Regions from separate parts of the Lysinibacillus sp. NPDC048646 genome, predicted to be linked through region 1. Evidence: riboswitches for the same ligand, from Rfam matches in the RefSeq annotation. Region 1 holds a riboswitch; the other holds the start of a gene.

Evidence for each region. A riboswitch is a leader RNA that binds a small molecule or an ion and turns the genes downstream of it on or off. The one in region 1 is predicted to bind cobalamin.
Region 2: linked by a shared signal. The riboswitch ahead of metE (5-methyltetrahydropteroyltriglutamate--homocysteine S-methyltransferase) and the one ahead of cobT (nicotinate-nucleotide--dimethylbenzimidazole phosphoribosyltransferase) in region 1 are both predicted to bind cobalamin.

What each region holds. Positions count from the first base shown of each region.
Region 1 covers NZ_JBNNLZ010000020.1:70,059-81,491, reverse strand. Annotated here, with positions in the region: gene ACQKII_RS18525 (alpha/beta hydrolase) at 1-644, shown strand, start outside; gene ACQKII_RS18520 (AAA family ATPase) at 1,752-2,324, shown strand; gene ACQKII_RS18515 (translation initiation factor 2) at 2,487-2,756, shown strand; partial or broken gene ACQKII_RS18510 (GNAT family N-acetyltransferase) at 3,398-3,715, opposite strand; partial or broken gene ACQKII_RS18505 (transposase) at 3,712-3,792, opposite strand; gene glnA (type I glutamate--ammonia ligase) at 3,862-5,196, opposite strand; gene ACQKII_RS18495 (MerR family transcriptional regulator) at 5,297-5,671, opposite strand; gene ACQKII_RS18490 (aminotransferase class I/II-fold pyridoxal phosphate-dependent enzyme) at 5,828-7,078, opposite strand; gene ACQKII_RS18485 (trimeric intracellular cation channel family protein) at 7,228-7,833, shown strand; gene cobT (nicotinate-nucleotide--dimethylbenzimidazole phosphoribosyltransferase) at 8,040-9,095, opposite strand; cobalamin riboswitch at 9,211-9,387, opposite strand; gene ACQKII_RS18475 (rhodanese-like domain-containing protein) at 9,880-10,182, opposite strand; gene hfq (RNA chaperone Hfq) at 10,278-10,508, opposite strand; gene miaA (tRNA (adenosine(37)-N6)-dimethylallyltransferase MiaA) at 10,598-11,433, opposite strand, start outside.
Region 2 covers NZ_JBNNLZ010000002.1:183,186-194,618, forward strand. Annotated here, with positions in the region: gene ACQKII_RS03155 (YheC/YheD family protein) at 1-54, shown strand, start outside; gene ACQKII_RS03160 (ATP-grasp domain-containing protein) at 254-1,459, opposite strand; gene ACQKII_RS03165 (Mur ligase family protein) at 1,611-3,005, shown strand; gene ACQKII_RS03170 (UDP-N-acetylmuramoyl-tripeptide--D-alanyl-D-alanine ligase) at 3,233-4,618, shown strand; gene ACQKII_RS03175 (C40 family peptidase) at 4,777-6,120, opposite strand; gene ACQKII_RS03180 (methyl-accepting chemotaxis protein) at 6,737-8,431, shown strand; gene ACQKII_RS03185 (hypothetical protein) at 8,572-8,709, shown strand; cobalamin riboswitch at 8,776-8,954, shown strand; gene metE (5-methyltetrahydropteroyltriglutamate--homocysteine S-methyltransferase) at 9,139-11,433, shown strand.

The sequences.
Region 1 (11,433 bases):
AAGGATACATTGTAGTCTCAATGAATTATGCTTTATCTCCTGATAATTTATATCCTGTTCCAATTATTCAAGCAACAGAAGCCCTAGGTTATGTTGCTGAAAATGCACAACAATATGGTATCGATAAAAATAACTTTGTGATTTCTGGTGGTTCGGCTGGTGGACAATTAGCAGGCCAATTAACTATTATTCAAACTAATAATGAATATGCAGAAAAATATGGATTTAAGGCAACAAAGGATATATCAATAAAAGGAGTTATTTTAAATTGTGCCTTATTAGATATAACACGTGTCGATAATACAGGTTTCACATTTACAAACTGGCTTTTCAACGGTATGGTTAGAGCTTATTTTGGTTCAAATGAGTTTGAAAGTCTATCCGAGGTTGCTGAGGCAAATGTTATTGAAAATACAAATGTGGATTTTCCAAGTACTTATTTAACTGACGGAACAGTTGCAACCTTCACTGATCAAGCATTAGATTTCAAAGAAAAATTATCATCTTTTGGAATAGATGTAACAATATATATTACTCCTGAAGAATCGAATCAAGCACATGGTTATAATGGTAATTTTTCAACAGAGGAAGCACAATACAATATAGCTCAAGAGTTAGACTTTATGAAGAAAGTCACTCAGTAATAAAATAAATAACAACCATACAGATTTAGGAGGAACTTCTAGTGTTGTGCAATTATCTACCATTTGGTGGGAAATAATATTGTTTATCCAATGACAAAACAAATAAAATTTCATCATGAAATACCAATGGGAACCATCATGACATATACATAGACTATCACTCACATTATAAGATTCCCTCTTTAGCAATCCCTCCGAAAAGTGACGGCTTTTTTATAAAAATCATGTGAGCATGTAACGCCTGACTTGATTTAATTTTGATTAAAAAGAACCATTGCTTATTCTCAAGAGTCATATACTTCTCCACAGTATTGATCACTCTACTTTTCTTGAGGATAAATCTAAATCACTTTGTAAACAGAAAGTGGTCCTTTTTTATAGATTTTGAATATTTTTAAATCTATTCCAAAGGCAATAAATTATATAAACATAACTATGGCGTCATATAAATAGTAATTAAAGCTAAGCTGGCTTTACACCTCCAAATTCCTTTCTAAGGGTCACTACGCCCAAGTGACCCTGTTTTATACCTTTTTTCATCAGATTGTTCATTAGTTTGCTGTAGCCTAAAAGACGCCGCAGCTTTTTCCATGTCATAATTTACATATATTACATACATAGGTGATGATATGGAAAACAATAAATTGGTTTGTAAGGCTTGCGGTAGTGATTCCTTTACAACCGGTCAAGTTGGTGATGCTAGTACTTATGGTAGTGTTAAACCTATCGGATCTGCATTTACTGCAGGATCCCCATTTATTTTTCGCTTTTGTAAGGTTTGCGGCGAAGTAGCTTCAATCAAGGTTGTAATACCGCAAAAATTCAAGTGGTCACTTATATTTTATATTTAGGGTCACTTCTAGCAGTGTGACCCTTTAATAGTTTCTTTCTTCATATTGTTCAGTAATAAAAATGTACTCGACAAAAAAGAACTATACTTTACAATAAAGTTATATACTGAAAAAAGATGTATACCCTGATTATATAACTCTAATGAGTGGAGTTTAGTCGTATCTTTTTTGATACAGATAGTTTCTACTCAATCATTTGGATACATCCTTTTTGTGGATTAAAATAAAGTATAAATACCTAGGAGAATATCGGAAAATGATTGATAATAATTTATTTAGAGATGATTTTATCATTATTACCGGAGGTCCCGGTTCTGGTAAAACAACTTTGTTAGATGAAATACTTAAAAATAACTATAACTACATTCCTGAAATTGCAAGAGAAATCATTCAAACACAAGTTTCTTCTGAAGGTGATGCGCTACCTTGGAAAAATGTAAAAAAATATCGTGATTTAATGTTAGATAAATCAATAGAAAGCTTTATTTCAGCATTGACGAACCCTCAAAAACAACCTTTATTTTTTGATAGAGGCATTCCAGATACTCTTGCCTATACTCACTTAATTAATATTCCAATTTCGAAGAGACTTGAATCAGCAACTAGAAAGTACATGTATAACAAGAAGGTGTTTATTTTACCCCCTTGGAAAGACATATACAAAACTGATTCTGAAAGAAAACAGGATTTTGAAGAAGCTGTAGCAACTTATAAAATCATGTTTGAAACTTATAAACATCTTGGATATGAACTTATTGAAGTACCCAAACTGATCGTTGAAGAAAGGGCAAGCTTTATTATTAAAAATGTAGTATCTTGGGAGCTTTAGATGGAACGCTATTTGTACAATCAGCAACCAATCCTCAAATTGTTCAGTACAACAATCCTACAACCTAGATAATAATTATTTGTATTTGTCACTTTTCATCTCTTTAATTCATAGGATACAGTTGAGATGCTTGATCACTATGAAAGTGAAGGGGATATTGTAATGAATGATTATAAAAAAAATCCACAACAATCTTTGGATACAACAGAAATTCAAATAGCTAGACTTGCATATATCGGAGCTTCAATCTCAACATTGGGGGATGGTCTATCTGCTGTTGCAGCAGGCCTAGCGCTAAATGCATTAGAAAAATCGAGTAACCAGAATCCTCAAAACCAAAATAATGATCAATCTAAAAGTTCAGAAGACATGCAAAAACAGATAGACTATTTAATAAATGAACTAAAACAAGTAAAAAAAATGATGCGATAACTCCAACTTACTGACAAGATACTTTTGATTAATTGTTATTTTGAAGTTTTAATAAAAAGAGGTGTAATCTTTTGCAATAGCCACAAATGGCGAATTCAATGCCATTCGATTTTACGAACGCTTGGCTCAACTTGCTCCAAACGGTGAAATTAGAGATAGAATTCTTGAAATAAGAAATGATGAAATACGTCATTATCAAAGTTTTCCCTACATTTATACATGCATTACAGGACAGCAACCATGTCCTCAAATAACCGAACAATTGCCAACTTAACTTTAAAAGTGGAGTGATAACCGCTTTTAAAGATGAACAAGAAGCAGTCGAGTTTTACCTTAGAGTAGCTAGGGAACCTTATATTCCATATATCAGTAACCAATTTAGGTCGAATGCTTTAGATGAACAGAGTCATGCTGTTTGGTTTTTATTTTTTTATAACAAAATACTAATGACGCTACCGACTATTGAGGTCGGTTTCTTTATTAACTCTTGTTACTGAACATTTTTTATCAGATATTCACTGTGATGAAATTCAAAATTCCACTTTGATATATCTGTTTAAGGTAACCTTCTACTCCTTCTTACTCAACTAACCGGCCACGTTAGCACAAGAAGCGATTGTTCAATTAGGTTGTTGCACAGTTTATTTCCATTCATTAGCCAAAAGTCCATAAATAACGTGGTCTACATAATGGTCATATAACCACTCTGCTTGTCTTATTCTTCCTTCTTCTTTAAAATCGAACCTTTCTGGAAGTGCTCTACTTTTTTTATTTTCAACTGCGACTCTAACTTCAATTCGATTTAGTTTAAGGTCATTGAATCCGTAATCAATTAATGTTTTGAATGCTTTAGACATTATACCTTTACCTTGAAATTTTTCACCTAACCAATAACCCACAACACCAATTTTGTTATTCTTATTGATTTCATTAAATCCGATTGTACCAGCAATTCTTCCATCTTGATTTGATCATAAATAACTTGTCTTCTGTATTTCGATGCGAAGACGATATGATACTTACATTCCCTTGTTATATGTGCTCATAGCAAGGGGTTTTCCAAAAAAAAGAAAAGCGTTGGAGCCTAGAGCCCCAACGCTTTTAATTAATACATTTTTAAATATTGATCGCGTTCCCATTGGTGTACTGTTGTGCGGTACATGTCGAACTCGATTTCTTTTGCTTCTTTGAAGTTTGCATAGATATGTTCACCTAGCGCTTCTTGAGCAATTTTGTCTTTTGCTAGTAATGCTAAAGCGTCATCCAGTGCTGGTGGTAAATTTTCAATACCATTTGCCTTACGTTCTTCTTCACTCATTACATAGATGTTACGGTTGATGGCAGCTGGTGGTGTTAATTGTTGGCGGATTCCTTCTAGGCCCGCTTCTAAAATAACAGCCATTGCTAAATATGGGTTTGCTGCTGGGTCCACTGAACGTACTTCTACACGAGTTGAAAGACCGCGTGCAGATGGAATACGGATAAGTGGTGATCGGTTTTGCGCTGACCATGCTACGTAACATGGCGCTTCATAACCAGGAACAAGTCGTTTATAAGAGTTAACTGTTGGGTTTGTTACTGCTGTGAAACCTTGAACATGCGCAAGAACTCCTGCCATGAATTGCATAGCTGTTTCAGAAAGACCTAGTTCTGTTGATTTATCGAAGAATGCATTTTCTTTACCTTTAAATAAAGATACGTTGAAATGCATACCAGAGCCTGCTTCACCGAATAATGGTTTTGGCATGAATGTAGCATGTAAGCCATGTTTGCGTGCAATTGTTTTCACAACTAATTTGAATGTTTGGATGTTATCACAAGCAGTGATTGCATCAGCATATTTGAAGTCAATTTCGTGTTGTCCAGGCGCTACTTCATGGTGAGACGCTTCGATTTCAAAGCCCATTTCTTCTAGTTCTAATACGATGTCACGACGGCAATTTTCACCTAAATCAGTTGGTGCTAAGTCGAAGTAACCACCGTGGTCATTAACTTCTAATGTTGGTTCACCTTTTGCATCTAATTTGAATAAGAAAAATTCTGGCTCAGGTCCTAAGTTGAAGCTTGTGAAGCCTAAGTTTTCCATTTTTTTCAGGATTCGTTTTAAGTTGTTACGTGGGTCACCAGCAAATGGTTCGCCTTTTGCAGTGTACACGTCACAGATGAAACGTGCTACTTTCCCTTTTTCAGAAGTCCAAGGGAATACTACGAAAGAACCTAAATCAGGAAATAAGTACATATCTGATTCTTCGATACGTACGAAGCCTTCAATTGATGAGCCATCGAACATCATTTTGTTATCTAGTGCTTTGTCTAGTTGGCTTACAGGAATTTCAACGTTTTTGATTGTGCCAAGAATATCCGTAAATTGTAAACGAATAAAGCTTACATTTTTTTCTTCGATTAGACGCTTAATGTCCTCTTTTGTGTATTTACCCACAGTTTTCCACACTCCTATAAATTGTCTAGCTTATATTATTACCCTACCCTATTCATGAAACAATAAACGGTCCGCTCAAAAAGCTTACGATTGCTCAATTTTAATAGAATCGAGATAAATCCCCACGTCTGATGGATGATTTTTGCATGCGCTGTGCTTGACGCACTTCTTCGCGCATAATTCGACGCAATTCTTTGTCGCTTAAATCTGGTTCTTCTGCTGCAACAGGATCAAGCTTTTTAGCGAATATTTTTTTAATTTTCGCCATATTCATGCCCTGCTCCAAGTAATCCTTTACTTCTAGCAGTGTGTCGACATCATTTAATGAAAACATACGACGATTGCCTTCTGTTCGGTGCGGCTCGATTAAATGGTGTTCTTCATAATAACGAATTTGGCGTGCCGAAAGCTCGGTCAATTGCATCACGATACTCATGGATAATAGCGGCATAGTTCGTCTAATTTCACGACTCATTTAAGTCCCCTCCAATACCCGCTAATCATATAACGAAAATTTTTCACTGTCAATAAAGATGTAAGGTTTCCTAACATCATTTTTCAGATTTTTTTTGAAGTGATAAAAAATTGTAAAAAACGATAGAAAAAAATGCTTGAATTAATTATTGTTTCCCTATTTTGAGATGGATTGCACTGCGCTACAAATGGCCAATTTCACGTGCTCATACGTTAATCCACCTTGAATGAACGCTGTATAAGGTGGACGAATCGGACCATCCGCTGTTAGCTCAATACTCGAACCTTGAATAAATGTTCCTGCCGCCATAATAACATCATCCTCGTACCCAGGCATATACGCTGGTTCTGGGGCATAATGCGCATTAATCGGAGAATTCGCTTGAATTTCTCGACAAAAAGCAATCATCTGCTCCGCCGTTTGGAATGATACCGATTGAATTAAATCCGTTCGCACAGCATCATAACTAGGTGACGTCGTCATGCCTGCTTCCGCCAACATCCCTGCTGTGAAAATGGCACCTTTTAACGCTTGTGAAACTACGTGAGGCGCAAGGAAAAAACCTTGATAGAAATCACCTAATGTATTTAATGTGGCACCAGCTTCAGCACCAATACCCGGTGACGTCATACGATAGGCGCATTTTTCTACTAAATCGGCACGGCCGGCAATATAACCACCGATTTTGGCTAAGCCACCACCTGGATTTTTAATCAGCGAGCCTGCCATTAGATCAGCACCGACCTCAGTCGGCTCGTGTGCCTCGACAAATTCACCATAGCAATTATCCACAAAAATAACTGCATCTGGTGCAAGTTGACGAACCTTTGCACACATTTCTGCAATTTGTGCAATCGTAAATGATGGTCGTGTGGCATAGCCCTTAGAACGCTGAATTGCAATCATTTTGGTGTTCGGTGTAATGGCTGCTACTACACCTTCCCAATCAATCGTGTGGTTGTCGATTAAATCCACATGACGATAGCGTATTTTATAATCCTTCAGCGAGCCAGTATCCTTGTCTCCCCCATCAACAATCGATTGCAATGTATCATATGGTTGACCCGAAATATAAAGCAACTCATCACCAGGACGTAACACACCGAATAAACTAAGCGTGATGGCATGCGTACCCGAAATAATTTGCGGACGCACTATAGCTGCTTGTGCTCCAAATACCTCTGCATAGACACGTTCAAGATTGTCACGACCTTCATCATCGTAACCATAGCCATTGGAAGGGTGCAGATGATAATCACTTACCTGATGCTTTCTGAATGCCGCAAGCACCTTTTGTTGATTGTAAAACGCCATGTCCTCTACTTTTGCATGATAAGGACGTACCTTTTCTTCTATTTTAGCCGCGAAAGCTAGCGTTTGTTCTGTTAAATTACTTGTAAAAGTCATTGTTTTCGTCTCCGTTTCACATATGTTCCTGTCTTATCTTATCAATTTGTGCGCAAGCCTGCAAAACTTGCTATTGTTTCTATTTACAAGATGCGCTAAGCTAAGGGGCGGACTTATTACAAATTATTCTCGTATAAGGAGTGAAAGTTGTGGCTTGGGAAGTATTTAGCACCATTGGGACAATTGCCTTCGCCATTTCCGGGGCAATAATTGCGATGGAGGAAGAATACGATTTATTCGGTGTATATATACTTGGCATTGTAACTGCATTTGGTGGCGGTGCCATTCGAAATTTACTGATTGGGTTGCCCGTGACAACACTGTGGGGCCAGGATATGATGTTTCAAATTGCCATAGCGGCGATTACGATATTTTTTATATTTCCACATCATCTTATCCAGCATTGGCATCGCTGGGGCAATTTCACGGATGCCATTGGCTTATCGGCATTTGCCATTCAAGGCGCACTTTATGCTGTCAAACTCAACATGCCAATTAGTGCAGTCATTGTGGCCGCTGTCTTAACAGGTTCAGGTGGTGGGATTGTTCGTGATGTATTAGCTAGACGCAAACCACTCGTACTCCGCGATGAAATCTATGGGGTATGGGCAGCAATAGCAGGACTTATCGTAGGGCTAGAACTATTTTCAGGAGATATCTTTTTATATGTATTATTCGGTGTCATAACAGCATTACGCATTCTCTCTTATATGAAGAAATGGCGTTTGCCGTTGCGAAAGTTGAATCGAGCTTAGCCAAATTACTTTCAATGCTAAATACCAACAAGCCCAAATAGCTATTCTGTTACTTGGGCTTGTTTTCCCCTATTTCTTAAAAAAATAACATGCTACAACGATTACTGTCACCAAGTATTCTAAGTAAATCTATACTTATTGAAAATACGGTAACTACTTTGAAAAGAACTAATTGTTTTTCTTTAATCGAAAATTCATAGATCTGGTTACTTTTCCAACAGCTTCATCGATTCTTCTAATGTAGCCATGTTTTTCATCATGGAGCAAGCTGCGTCCAAAATAGGAAAGGCTAAAGCTGCACCAGAGCCTTCTCCCAATCGCATATTCATATGCAGCATCGGTTCAACTCCGAGCAAATCGGCGGCAATTTTTGCACCTGGTTCTTCAGAGGTATGAGAAGGAATGATATAGTCTTTAACTTTTGGTTCGAGTTCGTATGCAAGAAGTGCAGCAATGGTAGATATAAAACCATCAATGACCACAGGCTTGCGATTAGCAGCGGCAGCAAGTACGACACCCGCCATAGCGCCTATTTCTAAACCACCAACTTTTGCAAGAATATCAATCGCATCTTGGCGATTTGGTTTGTTTAAGGCAATGGCTTTTTGAATGACCTCTACTTTATGTTCAATTCCCCCAGGTCCAATGCCTGCACCGAATCCTGTCACTTCAAGCGGATTACACGCATGAAGAACCGATAATATCGCAGCACTTGGCGTTGTATTGCCAATCCCCATTTCACCTGTCCCGAGTACATTGGCCCCATTTTTTATTTCTCCTGTCGCTACTTCAATGCCTACTTCAATTGATTGAATAGCTTCTTCCCTTGACATGGCAGGACCTTTTGCCATATTATCCGTGCCATATTTAATTTTTTTTAGGATGACACCCGCATCAAACGGAATATCCTCCTTTACACCAACGTCTACCGTTACAATTTTTGCATTTGTAATTTTAGCGATAGCACAAACTCCTGTTAACCCTTTTGGAAAATTTAATGTTTGAAAGACCGTCACATTTTGTGGGTTTGATGTCACCCCTTCATCACAAACACCATGATCTGCCGCACAGACAATAATGGCTTTGTTATCAATATTGGGAAATAATTGTCCTGTTATACCAGATAGTTGCACGGCTAGAGATTCAAGTTTACCTAAACTTCCAGGGGGCTTGCTAAGGGCGTCTATTCGTTCCCTCGCTTCCTCCATCATCTTGTTGTCAGCACCTTGAATGTTTTGAATTGTTTGTTGTAATAAATGCATGAAAATTTCCCCTTTCCTTTTTGGCCTATTACTTTGAAAATAAGAATAAAGAAAAAACAAAAAGCCTGTAGTTTATTCCATAACAAATAAACTACAGACTTTTCCATCGTCTATATAAACCGAAGTCAATTAGGCAGGTCTCCTGGCTCAATTTCAACATTTCATAGAACCTTCCCAGCACCATGCTAGTGGCATTCTCTATGAAACTCCCTTTTACAGTGGTGGGACCGCTAAAGTTTTTCACTTTATTCCCTATTCTCCCGCAATGGGCACCTAATACTTTTATGTAACTCCTTTAAATCTACGACAAAGTGTTTTTTGTGTCAATATACTAAAATAATCGATGTAGGAACACAAAACAGTGAAGTCAAGATAATTAAACTACCGTGAGAACGCGTCTGATATAAGTCAAAAACAAAATAAGCAGTGTATGCACCCAATTATGAATGTCTACTTGACAGTGTATGGGGCTACTTGTTTGGGATATAAAGGGGTTACACATTTTAGAAATGATGCAGCCAACTTTAAGAATGAAAAACTTAGAAAAACGATAAAATTAGTTGATTGGCGTGCAGGCGACGACTCCTTGGGGGGACTAGCGAACAGCTTGAGACCCCCAAGGTGCATTAGCGACGAGGAGGCTCAAGGTTCGCCCCCAGGAAAGCGTCCGCCAAAACGGCAATCAACGGCGTCGAAGTAAAAGCCATGGCAGAAACGATTAATCGTTTCCGCCATGGCTAAACTTTTTCAGTACCCTCGTATAAACGAGGGTTTTACTCAACAATTATTTAAATTCTAACTCGCCATCGTAAGCAAGCATACCGCCTTCAAGGTTTGTTACATCAAAGCCTCGATCTTCTAGAAATGCACAGGCATTTGCAGAGCGTCCGCCAGCTTTACAAACCACGATATACGGTTTTGATGCATCCAATTCTTCTAGGCGATCTGGAATTGTGCCAAGTGCGATGTGTTGTGCGCCCGGGATCATACCTTGTGCAACTTCATCATCTTCACGAACATCGATAATGTATAAATCTTCGTTTGTATCCAGTAATTCTAATATTTCGGTTGTTTCCATTGTTTTCATGTGTATAATCCTCCAATATGTCTAAACTCTTGTACTATTATAGCGTGAACAAAAAAAAACAGCTAGTGTCACACACTAACTGTTCATATAGCCTCTTATTCTTCTGTCTCTGAAAAATCTACTTGCTTTGCTGGAACGAATGTAGAAATCGCGTGTTTGTATATAAGATGCTGTTTGTTGTCAGCGTCTACTAATAACACAGTAAAATTATCATAGGATTTTACAGTCCCTTTTAACTGGAATCCATTTAAAAGAAACACAGTTACAAAAACACTGTTTTTACGTAGATGGTTTAAGAACGTATCTTGCAAATTAATTGATTTCATCAAATGCGCCTCCCCTAATCTCTTTCTACCTCTTCATTCCTATAGTAGCATGTTCTACCAATTAAGCAATTAGTAATTTTTTGAAATTATTAAATACGCCAGTCTTTTTCGACAAATTGCACATCCATTTTATTTCGGAAATAGGTTAACTGTCTTTTCGCATAACGTCGTGAATTTTGCTTTAAACGCTCGATTGCCTCTTCAAGTGTGCATTTACTATCTAAATAATCATATAACTCCTTGTAACCGATCGCCTGAATCGACTGGACACCTCGAATATTTTGTTGCCATAAGCCCTTCACTTCTGCTAAGAGGCCCTTTTCCATCATTACATCGACACGAAGGTTAATGCGGTCGTAGAGCTCTTCACGCGACATATTTTGGCCAAGCCCTAAAATCAAATGATGATAAAGCGGAATTTCCCCACGGTTTTGTGCTGCGGATGCCTTCGAGACCCCACTAAGCTCAATCATCTCTAATGCCCGAATGACACGACGCGTATTGTTTGGATGTATTGTCTCAGCTGTTTTCGGGTCACGCATAGCAAGCTTTGCATGCATTGCCTCTGGACCTAACTTTGCAAGCTCAGCGTAATAGGCTTCACGTGCCGCTTCATCGACCTGCTCCTCTGTAAATTGAAAATCATAGAGTACTGCTTGCACATATAATCCCGAGCCTCCTACTAAAATCGGCAGCTTTCCACATCCTTGAATATCAGCAATTTTAGCTCGCACTAATTTCTGATAATCGGCAACCGAGAAGGATTCTGTTGGCTCTTTGAAACTAAGTAAATGATGTGGCACACCCTCCATCTCTTCCTCAGTAATTTTCGCCGTACCAATATCTAAACCTTCATATACTTGCATTGAATCGCCGTTAATGATTTCGCCATTATACTTTTTTGCAATTTCAATACTGAGTGCCG
Region 2 (11,433 bases), on a different contig from region 1:
AAAACGAATATGTTTGAGACGGTTAAATTTTTAGATCAGACATATAAAGCATAAATGCAAAAACCCGAGTAACTGCCCGCTTGATCGTGGCAATTATTCGGGCTATTTGTTTTGGCAAAAGTTCAGTGAATTTTTTGTTCGTGCTAGGTTCAGTTATTGTTTAAAAGGTATTTTTAGAATACTGGAAAGGTTGCCCAATGAGGGCACCTATAGAAATTTTACGAAAGTAGTAGGATTTCGCCTACTTTCGTAATTATAGCGCTTTTAGGAGAAACTTGATTTCTTTCGCAGCGCTAGTAGCGTTTCTTTTAGCTTCAACTAATGTGGTGCCTTCTGCAATGACATATGCATAGCGATGGCCCATAGATAATGGAGGGGTTAGAATTGTTCCTTTTTTAGGCTTCACATAGACTTCCACTACGCCTTTTGAGTTAGTTGCTCGTGTTTTTCCAATCACTCTCTCTAAAACGCCTCTACTCTCTACAATAACGTACTTTGTAAAGATGAATTTTCTGTGCCTTGGTTCGACATTAGGTTGTTCCCCTAAAAATAGTTTAAGTGTTTCTTCCACTAAACTAAATCCGAATGCAGCGAGAAGCATATTATTCATAGCTCCGCCTGAAATTCTAGGATTGATTTCAATAAGTTTCCAACCTTTTTTTGTTAAACGAAGCTCTAAATGCAGTGCACCATTTTCAATGTTAAATGCCTTGACGATGGAATGGAGCACTTCCTCAATACCAGTTTGAATGTTCTTCGGAACCTCTGCCAGTACCCCATAACCGGTAATGATAAAACGTTTACCTTGCGTAATCTCTTGTTCAATAATACCGATAATATGAGCTTGCTGTTTATAAACAAAGGCCTCTACTAAATATTGTGGTCCGTCAATATATTCTTCTAGCATAATCGTTTCACCAGGATTTTTGCTTTGGAGAAAACGCAGGTGTTTATGGAGTTGGCTTTGATCTGCCGCTAACAGTACGTCTTTAGAGCCGGTAGATTTTGGCGATTTCACGATCAGTGGATATACCATTTTTTTAGTAAATGGTTCATGCGGTTTTACTAGAAAAAACTCCGGAGAATAGGGCTGATCCTTTAAGAAATTCCTGGTTTTCTCTTTATCTTCCATCATTTCAATGGCCTCAGATGACGTATAGTTGTGACAAAATTCATCACATAAGATAGAAGCAATATGGACAAAAGGGTCTACAAAACTAACAATCGTTATAATTTCTAACCCCGTTTTGGATAAATCGTAAATTTTATCTTTCATTTCTTCGATATCTGAAGTGTCGATAAAAATCATTTTATGAATATCTGGATAGGCTTTTCTCTGCTGTAATTGCTTTTCATTATTTGTGAAAAGTACAGTCAAGTAACCCAATTTCTCCGCTGCTCTTATGGCTTCACGACTTGACCCGGATTTATTTGTACCGATAAATACAATTGCTTTCAGTTATATCACTCCTTCGATTGGTACTTGGATTCTTAATATACATTTTATATATATGCTCACGAATAGTTTTCTTCTAGTTAGGTATCATGTCTACATCCAAGCAACTTTTGTCGACGTACATATACTAGAAAAGAAAGGAGTGTGAACAGATATGAAGCCTCTTCCGGTGAAAAATTTAACAGCGATTATTGCAGGTAAATTAGTGCAAGGGTCGGATGAAGTGCTTATCCACTACGGCGCATATCGACTAAAACAAGTAAAAAAATCAAATACAGCCCTTTTTACAAATAAACGTATTGTAAACTGGAAAAGTCTTGAACCACTTTCTCCTCTAGTGCTTGTTACGGATTGGTCCTATAGTCAAAATGAGATTCCTAAACATGTAATCATTATTAAAGTAGCGAATACTGATGAGGCCTACTGGAAGTTTGTACATTTTTACCGTAGCCAATTTGATATCCCCGTAATAGCTATTACGGGTACTTCTGGAAAAACAACGACAAAGGAGATGATAAAACATATTCTTTCTGCTGGAAAAAAAGTGACGGCGACTACGCTAAGTAGCAATTCCAGAACAGCCTCTTTGCAGTATTTACTAAGCATTGACGAGGATACGGAGGCAGCCGTTTTTGAAACAGCTGTTGGTTCTCCGGGGGATGTCACGAATGCAGGGAAGTATTTCAAGCCGAAAATCGGGATTATTACCAATATAGGTGCTCATCATTTAAATTACTGTAAAACTTTAGAGGGCTATATACAAGCTAAAGGTGAAATGGTGGATATTATTGACCCCACCGGTTCATTAATTCTGAATGCTGAGGATATCAACACCCAAAAAATTGATTTGTCGAGATTCCGAGGCCGCATTATTAGAATTGGTAAGGATGCATCCTGTGATTTTAGAGCAAGTAATATTCGCTACGGTCAAAATGGTATGCAATTTACTGTTCATCATAAAATGTCGAACCATGAAATATTTGTCCCTGGATTTGGTGAGCATCAAGTATATAATGCACTAGCAGCTATTGCAGCTGTTTGTGAGCTGGGTGTGCCAATTGCAGCAGCGGCCGTCCAATTGTATACATTCCGGCAATTGAATAAGCAACTACAAAGATTTGAAGGCATTAATCACTCGATATTATTGGACGATACTTGGAGTATTACGACCACTTCTTTAGAAGCCGCATTGAAGGTATTAAATTCGCTTGGTGAGGGTAAGAAAAAGATAGCGGTGATTGGGACGATTACGGATCTAGGATCTTGGGGATATATTATTCACGAGCAAGCAGGTGAGCTAATCCATCGCATAGGCGTTGATGTACTCATTACGATAGGGGAGCATGCACGTATTATGGCAGATCATGCCGTTGATTTAGGTTTTAATGCACCCGTTTATACATTTAGGAATGGTATGTTCGCATATAAGTTATTACAAAAAATTGTGGACGAAAATACCATTGTGCTCGTAAAAGGAGATATGTACAGTAAGCAAATGTTCCAATTGGCAGCAGATTTAAAGATAAAGCCATCATTGCCCGCTGAATAGCATGCGCTCGTGATGAGAGATCTACGATAACATCGTGATAAAAACAGTGCACAAGTGAGTAGTCGATATTATTGTATTTTATTCTACTGGAAAGAAGCGCTCCGGATAGAAGATAAAGTATTGGATAATATGCTAGTCAATGTTCGTAATATGGATGAATTGCTTATTCACTACCCAATCGTCCAGAAATCACATTTCATACTATAATGAGAGGGGGCGGAGTTAACTTGCAAAATATACGTGTGAAGGAGATAAGGACTTTACTGCAAGGCGAATTATTGAACGGTTCTGAGGATTGGCTTGTTAAACATGCCATTTACTATAACCGGCATGATTTGACGCATAGTAATACACTTATCTTTGTTAATAGAAACGATGCAGTCAACTGGAATGAAATAGACAATAAGGGACCTTCTCTTGTCATTTCAGATAAGTCTTCAACTGAGCTGAAAAACGCACTTACCAATACGACTGTTATCCAAGTAAAAAGTAATGTGCAGGCATACTGGAAGTTTATCGAATATTACAGAAATCTTTTTCAAATACCTGTCGTTGCTTTAACCGGGACATGTGGGAAAACAACGACGAAAGAAATGATCAAACATATTGCAAGTAAGGATTGGCATGTGCAGGCATCTGTGAGTAGTAAAAATGAGCCACGTCAATCTTTACCCTATTTGACTGGCATCGATGAGACAACAGAAGCAGCTGTATTTGAGTTGGGATTAGGAAATACAGGTAATATTAAACATCAATGCATGATTTACCAGCCTACGATTGGCATTATTACAAATATCGGTGTGCATCATTTAGATGGCTGTAAAAACTTAGAAGGTTATATTAAGGCGAAATCAGAAATCGTAGAAGGTATAACAAAAGGCGGGACTTTAATCATCAATGGTGATGATGAAAATACAAAAAAGGTCCCTTTGCATACGTTTAAAGGCAAGATTATCACCCTAGGAATACAGGAACAGGCAAATTACAGAGCGTCTAAAATACAATTTACGAAAAATGGCATGAGATTTGTACTGCAAGTGTCAGATGAAAAGTTTAATGTATTTGTTCCTGGGTACGGTGAACACCAAGTGTACAATGCGCTAGCTGCCATAGCAGCTGTAAAAGAAATGGGCATGACCATAAATCATGCCATTGCTCGTTTAAGGACGTATAAGCCGATGGCAAGACATCTAGAGTTTTCAACGGGGATTGGTGAATGTACCATTGTAGATGATACGTGGACAAATAACCCAACATCAGTTGAAGCAGCTTTGAAGGTTTTAGATACGATTGGAAAAGGGAAAAAAGTAATCCTTGTACTCGGTGATATTAAGCGGTTGGGGAACTTCGAAGAAAAGTATCATCGTGAGATTGGCTCGATGGTGGCCAAAAGAAATATTCAAACGCTGATTACAATTGGAAAAAGGGCAGAAGATATAGCGAAACAAGCGCTGAAAGATGGCACAAGTGCAGAGGTTCATATTTTTAAAGATGTTACAGGGGTTTTAGATGTGCTCAAGCCAAAACTGGACCCCGAAACCATTGTGCTGATAAAGGGTCCGATGTCTAGTAGATCCATGATTGAATTTGCGAATAACTTAAAAGATATATAATAAGGTAGGGAAAGGGGGTGCCTCAAAGTCATTTGAGACACCCCCTTTCTGTATCAAAAGTGAAGCGGAAGATGAAAAAGTATGATGAAAGCCATTGCCGGTATATTTCTATCTAATTCCAGCAATTGATATATGACATAGACCCTTCTTACTTTATACTAGAGAACGCGGCGAGCCGAAACGTAGTTTTGTTGCGCCCAAGTAGAATTTAGGTTTTGTTTCACTATATTATTAGCGGTCATACTAATAAATTGATTGTCACCAATATAAATCCCTGTTTGTGTAATTTGCTGTCCACCATTATTCGTGGAGAAGAAAAGAAGATCTCCTTTTTGCAGCTGTGCTTTTTGTACGCTTTTACCCACTAATGCCTGTTTGCTCGCTAGTTTATCCTTTAAATCAATCCCATGTTGTTTAAAGACATAATAGGTAAACCCTGCACTTGTAAATGTCAGTGAGTTTTCATTATACGTGTAGCCAAATTTTGCTTTTCCAGTCATACTCGAAGCAGTAGCGATGATTTTATCAGCAGAAGCTGACGGTGCGTCGGTAGTCGGTGTTGAGTTATCTGAAAAAACACGTTTTGCTGTAATATAATGCTCATTGTAGTAGTCGACGAATAACACTCTTGTCATAACACCATCAGAATTTGGAATGATGATACGATGATCCCCAGCGTAGATGCCTACAAGTGAAGGGGTTTGAGAGCCCTTGACACTATTAAAGAATACTAAATCGCCTTTCTTTAAATTGGCACGTGAAACAGTTGTTCCAATATTCATTTGTTCCTTTAAAGTTGTTTTACCAAGGTTCACGCCACTTTTTCGATAGACAAAATCTACAAACCCTGGTGCCGTAAAGCGTAGCGATGATTCGTTATTTGTTGTGCTCATTGTGACTTTGTTTTTATAAGTTAAGGCGTTTTCAACAATTTTATCGCCCTTCGTTGCTGGATTAGCTGAAAGCAAAGTAGGTAAGACTCTTCGCGCAGATACATAATTATCTGTATAATATGGCTTGCTATTTAAATCAGAAATCACGATATTTTGCTGGCTATCAGCCATATGAATCATTTTATTGTCACCAATATACATGCCTACATGATCAGGGTCTGTGCCGGTTTTTTTACTTTTAAAGAATAGTAAATCCCCTTTTTGTAATTGATTTTTCGCAACATATGTCCCTTGCTGTATCATATAATTTTCATTATAAGTCCCAAGATCTACACCGTTCTTCTCGAAAATGTACATTAAAAATGAAGCACAAGAAAATTTGTAAGGAGATGTAGGCTTGTATACTGTATTGCTGTATGTTGCCTTACCTATTAAGCTTTTTCCTGTTTGAATGAGTTGGTCCGCTTTCGTCGCAACGGCTTGAGCGTTATTCTGTGCATTTGTAGTGGCAGCCTCTACTTCAATTGGATGAATGGTACCTTGAACCATGCCCAATGAGCTAAAACCTAATGTTAGTGCTAATGTAGTGGTTAAAAATTGTTTTTTCATGCGATGTGTTACCTCCTAGATACTAGCGATTGGAATAATTCTGTTGGCTAGTGATTGGAATAATCGTAGCATGAAAAAGTGTAAGTTCTTCTAGGTAAATGTTTCCACGGACTGCCTGTAAAAGCTTTAAAGCTTGGTACAAAAGGCTTTGTCGTTGGAATTTACAGTTTGATTACAAATATTTCAGTTACTGTATTATTTGCAGAAATTGGTGTCAATGTTGTTAGTGATACTTGATGATCTGTAAACATTAAACTCAGATGTGCTGATTGCTGTAGCTTTATATCTGGATGATTTAGAATAGAAAGTCGCGACAAATCTCTCATCAATCAATAGCTTATGCACAAGAAATAAAAATATCAAAATAATTTTAAGGAATGATATAAAAATAACTTTCTTATTTATAAATTACTAATAAAAGCATGTTTTCTGTGAAATATTTTGATAAGAAACACCAATTAAATACATAATTCGAGTCATGGGATTTATAGGGAATGTATGATATATTTAGGTTGATTTAATGGATAATATTACAAATAATAACGAAAAAAGTAGGTGATTTACACGAACAATTGCTCGTAATTTGTATTTTTTCACTAAAAAGGGGGCTAATAGTATGTTGCGGAAACTTAGGTTCAAGACAATCAGAGCGAAAATTTTAAGCGGATTTTTTATTGTCGTATTTTTTATAGCATGTTTTAACACCTACAGCTATTTTGCAAACAAACGAGTCATTACTGCGAGTGAAAATATAGTGCATAAAGAATTACAGCTACTAACAGCAAATGAAAAGCTTGCCTCAACGATTAGTGTCAGAACAACTGCTGCCAAAAGCTATGTCTTAACTGGTGATCAGCAGTATAAAAAGGAATTTGAAGATTATATAAAAATAGCAGAAGAAAATAATGCCATTTTAAATAAATTTTCGACAGATGCAAGCTTAGCCACTACTGTTGAAAAGGCAAGAGAGTGGCGGAATTATGTACAAGCGAAAGTATTTGATGAGTACGATAAAGGAAATATCGAAATTGCCATTGAAAACCTAAATGCAATTGATAATTTAGCAGCTGAGATACGACAAAGCTATGAGGGGCTTGCCTTGGCAAGGGAGGATTCCATTAATAAGCTTGGTGAAGAGATGATTGCTCAATCTAAATTCACGATGCACTTGGGTGTATTCATAGGTTTATTGACAACGATACTCGCGATTGTAACCGCTTACTTTTCTGCGCGCATGATTGCTAATCCGATAAAAGCTGTCATTGAACAACTATCAAAGATGGCCGAAGGGGACATTAGTCAGCCAGCTCTACCAGAAAGAATGCAGGATGAAATTGGCTTACTTGTACAATCTACAAACACCATGAATCGTAAGCTTCATGAAGTAATAGGATCGATACATGTCGTTTCGGAAAATGTTGCTGCTAGTAGTGAAGAGTTAGCACAATCTTCGCTGGAAGTGAAAACGGGTGCACAGCAAACCGCACTGACGATGCTAGAGTTAGCGGGTGGCTCAGAATCTCAAGCGCATAATGCCAGTGATTTAGCTCAAATGATTGACGCTTTTAAAGTGAATGTGCAACAGGCAAATACACAAGGTGTCAATTTACAAGGACATTCGAAGGAAGTATTAAAGCTCACAGCAAGTGGTCAACAGTTGATGGATGCGTCTACCCAGCAAATGTTTGCCATCGACCAAATTATTTATGAGGCTGTTACCAAGGTTGAGGATTTAAATCGTCAATCGCAAGAAATTTCCACATTAGTATCAGTTATTGACAATATTGCGAATCAAACGAATTTATTAGCATTGAATGCTGCCATCGAAGCGGCTAGAGCAGGAGAGCAGGGTAAAGGCTTTGCCGTTGTAGCCGATGAAGTTCGAAAGCTTGCAGAACAAGTGTCATTTTCTGTAACGGATATTTCGTCGATAGTGGCGCGTATTCAAAGTGAAACAGTGGGTGTGACAGCATCGCTTCAAAAGGGATATCAAGAGGTAAAGAATGGCACCGAGCAAATTACGAATACGAGTGCAACTTTTGAAAATATAGCATCTGCAGTGGATAATATGTTTATGAATATTCAAGGAATTACCGGAAATTTGCAAGATATATCTACAACCACTGAGCAAATCAACCGATCCATTGATGAGATTGCGGCCATTTCGGAAGAGTCGGCAGCGGGTGTTGAAGAAACGACTGCTACCATAGATCAAACCGTTGGAACGATGGACGAAATCGCGAAAAATACCGAGCAATTAGCATTGATGGCGGATAGTTTAAATAAAGAAGTGCAGCAATTTAAATTGTAAAGTGAAGCAGCCATCCATGATAGATGGCTGCTTTTGAGAGTTACTGCATTGGTTCGATTATCTCTACTCGACATGGCAGTAAAAATGTTTACCTTGCTCCTTTCTTCTAATTTTAGGAACTGACGGATAGAATTAAGAATGTGACGGATAGAATCATCAAAGTGACGGATAAAACTGCGAATGTGATGGATAGAATCATCAAAGTGACGGATAAAACTGCGAATGTGATGGATAGAATCATCAAAGTGACGGATAAACATTGTGAGTGTGATGGCTAGCAACGCAATCATTACTGAAATAATTCTACTTTTCTGAAAAATATATGCTATAGTTAGAGCATAATTGAATATTGTGTAAGAGTTGGTGCCAAATGAAAGTTTGGCTTAAAAGGGAAGTCGGTGTAAATCCGACGCTGTCCCGCAACTGTAAATCGGAGCAAATCACAAATGCCACTGGGAAACTGGGAAGGCTGTGAGGCGTGTTGATGAGAAGCCAGGAGACCTGCCAATATCTAGTACACACCAAATAACCTACGTGGAAATAGGTGGTGAGATGTGACCATACCGGCACTGTGCGAAACGAAAGAAATAGTACGATTTCACAATGAATTTCGTATCGTTTCGTTATAGTTAATTTCGACAGACCATAAACCATTTTCCGAATAGGAGAATGGCTTTTTTTATTTGCATACAAAAGGAGAGAGTGACATGACGTACACAACTACAGCCATTGGTTATCCGTACATCGGGGAAGACCGCGAATGGAAAAAAGCATTAGAGACTTTTTGGAGAAATGAGCTTTCACAGGAGGACTTTTTACAGCAGTTAAAAGAAATACGCTTAGCCCGCATTGAAAAGCAACTTCGTTATGGTTTAGATATCGTAAGCGTAGGCGATTTCACCTATTATGATAGGATACTTGATACAGCGATGATGTTTGGCTTAGTGCCAAAGCGCTTTGACTGGCAGGGAACTCAGCTAGATTTACACACCTATTATAGTGCGGCTCGTGGTAACGACAACGCAGTTGCTTGTGAAATGACCAAATGGTTTAATACGAACTATCATTACATTGTGCCTGAATTCGAGGGACAAACATTACAGCTCACGGAAAATAAAATTCTCGCTGATTTCTTAGAAGCAAAAGAAGCGTTTGGCATTACAGCAAAGCCAACTCTCATTGGGCCTTATACATTTTGTAAGCTGACAAAGGGTTATGATAAAAAAACACAGGTGGCTTTTATTTTAGCGTTACTCCCCCTTTATACGCAGGTTATCAAAGAGCTAGTAGACGCTGGTGCCGAGTGGATACAGTTAGAAGAGCCATCCCTTGTCACAACATTAGAGGAGGCAGAGGTGAAGCTCGTTCAGGAAATCTATACGCAATTAACAGCAGCTGTCCCTAACGCAAATATTATGCTACAAACTTATTTTGAATCGTTATCAGCGTATGAACAGTTAGTAGCACTTCCTGTCCAAGGAATTGGTTTAGACTTTGTTCATGGCTACGATAAAAACATGGAGTCACTGCGTCAATATGGCTTCCCTCAAGATAAAGTTTTAGCTGCTGGCGTTGTTAATGGTCGAGATATTTGGCGTGCAAATTTAGCACAGGTGAGCACGACCGTAAAAGCGATTGAACAGTTGAGCAATGCAAAGGATATGTGGATTCAGTCCTCATGTAGTTTACAGCATGTACCGATTACGACTGCACGCGAGACCAAGTTAGATCCCGTTCTAAAAAATGCACTTGCCTTTGCAGATGAGAAATTAGTAGAAATTACAGAAGTAACAAAATATGTACAGGAAAAAAATCATGCCACAAATCAAACAATTTCGGAGAGTATGAAGGCAATCGAAGCTTTAAAAAATCATCCAGTACGTAATAATAGAGCTATTCAACAGGCTGTACAAGCTGTGTCGACACAGGATTTTGAACGTCAGCATGATTTTCAATCTCGCCAACATATTCAGCAGGAACTATTACAGCTACCTTTATTCCCAACAACAACGATTGGTAGCTTCCCACAGTCAGATGAGGTCAAACGTATGCGTAGTGCTTGGCGTAAGAAACAGTTATCAGATGAAGAGTATGCAACATTCGTAACACAAGAAACGAAACGTTGGATTGCTATTCAAGAAGAGTTGGATATTGATGTGTTGGTGCATGGTGAATTTGAGCGTACTGATATGGTGGAATACTTCGGTGAAAAGTTAACAGGCTTTGCTTTTACGGCAAAGGCATGGGTCGTATCCTATGGCTCGCGCTGTGTCAAGCCACCGATTATTTACGGAGATGTTGCGTGGGAAACACCGATGACGGTAAAAGAGACAGTGTATGCCCAAAGTCTAACAAATCGATATGTAAAAGGAATGCTAACGGGTCCGGTAACCATCTTAAATTGGTCCTTTGTACGTGATGATATTTCACGAAAAGATGTGACCTATCAAATTGCGTTGGCACTACGAAAAGAGGTGGAGGCACTTGAAGCGGCAGGTATTGCAATCATTCAAGTAGATGAGCCTGCTTTGCGAGAAGGCTTACCACTTCGTATAGAAAATTGGGGTAGCTATTTGGAGTGGACAGTCAATGCCTTTAAGCTTGCCACAGCGAGTGTGAAGGATGACACACAAATTCATACACATATGTGCTACTGCGAGTTTAATGATTTTATCGATCCAATAAGTGCGCTCGATGCAGATGTGATATCCATTGAAACGTCTCGTAGTCATGGCGAGCTGATTTCTTCACTTCAAGTAAATCCATACGAAAAAGGCATTGGCCTTGGTGTCTACGATATTCATAGTCCACGAATACCGAGCGAAGACGAAATGCTACACATTATGCAGGATAGCTTACAAGTATTATCGAAAAACCAGTTTTGGGTTAACCCAGATTGTGGCTTAAAAACAAGGAAAGAGCCCGAAACCGTAGCGGCGCTCGCTCATATGGTAGCCGCTGCAAAAACACTTCGCCAACAGGTTAAACAATCGACGTTTTAA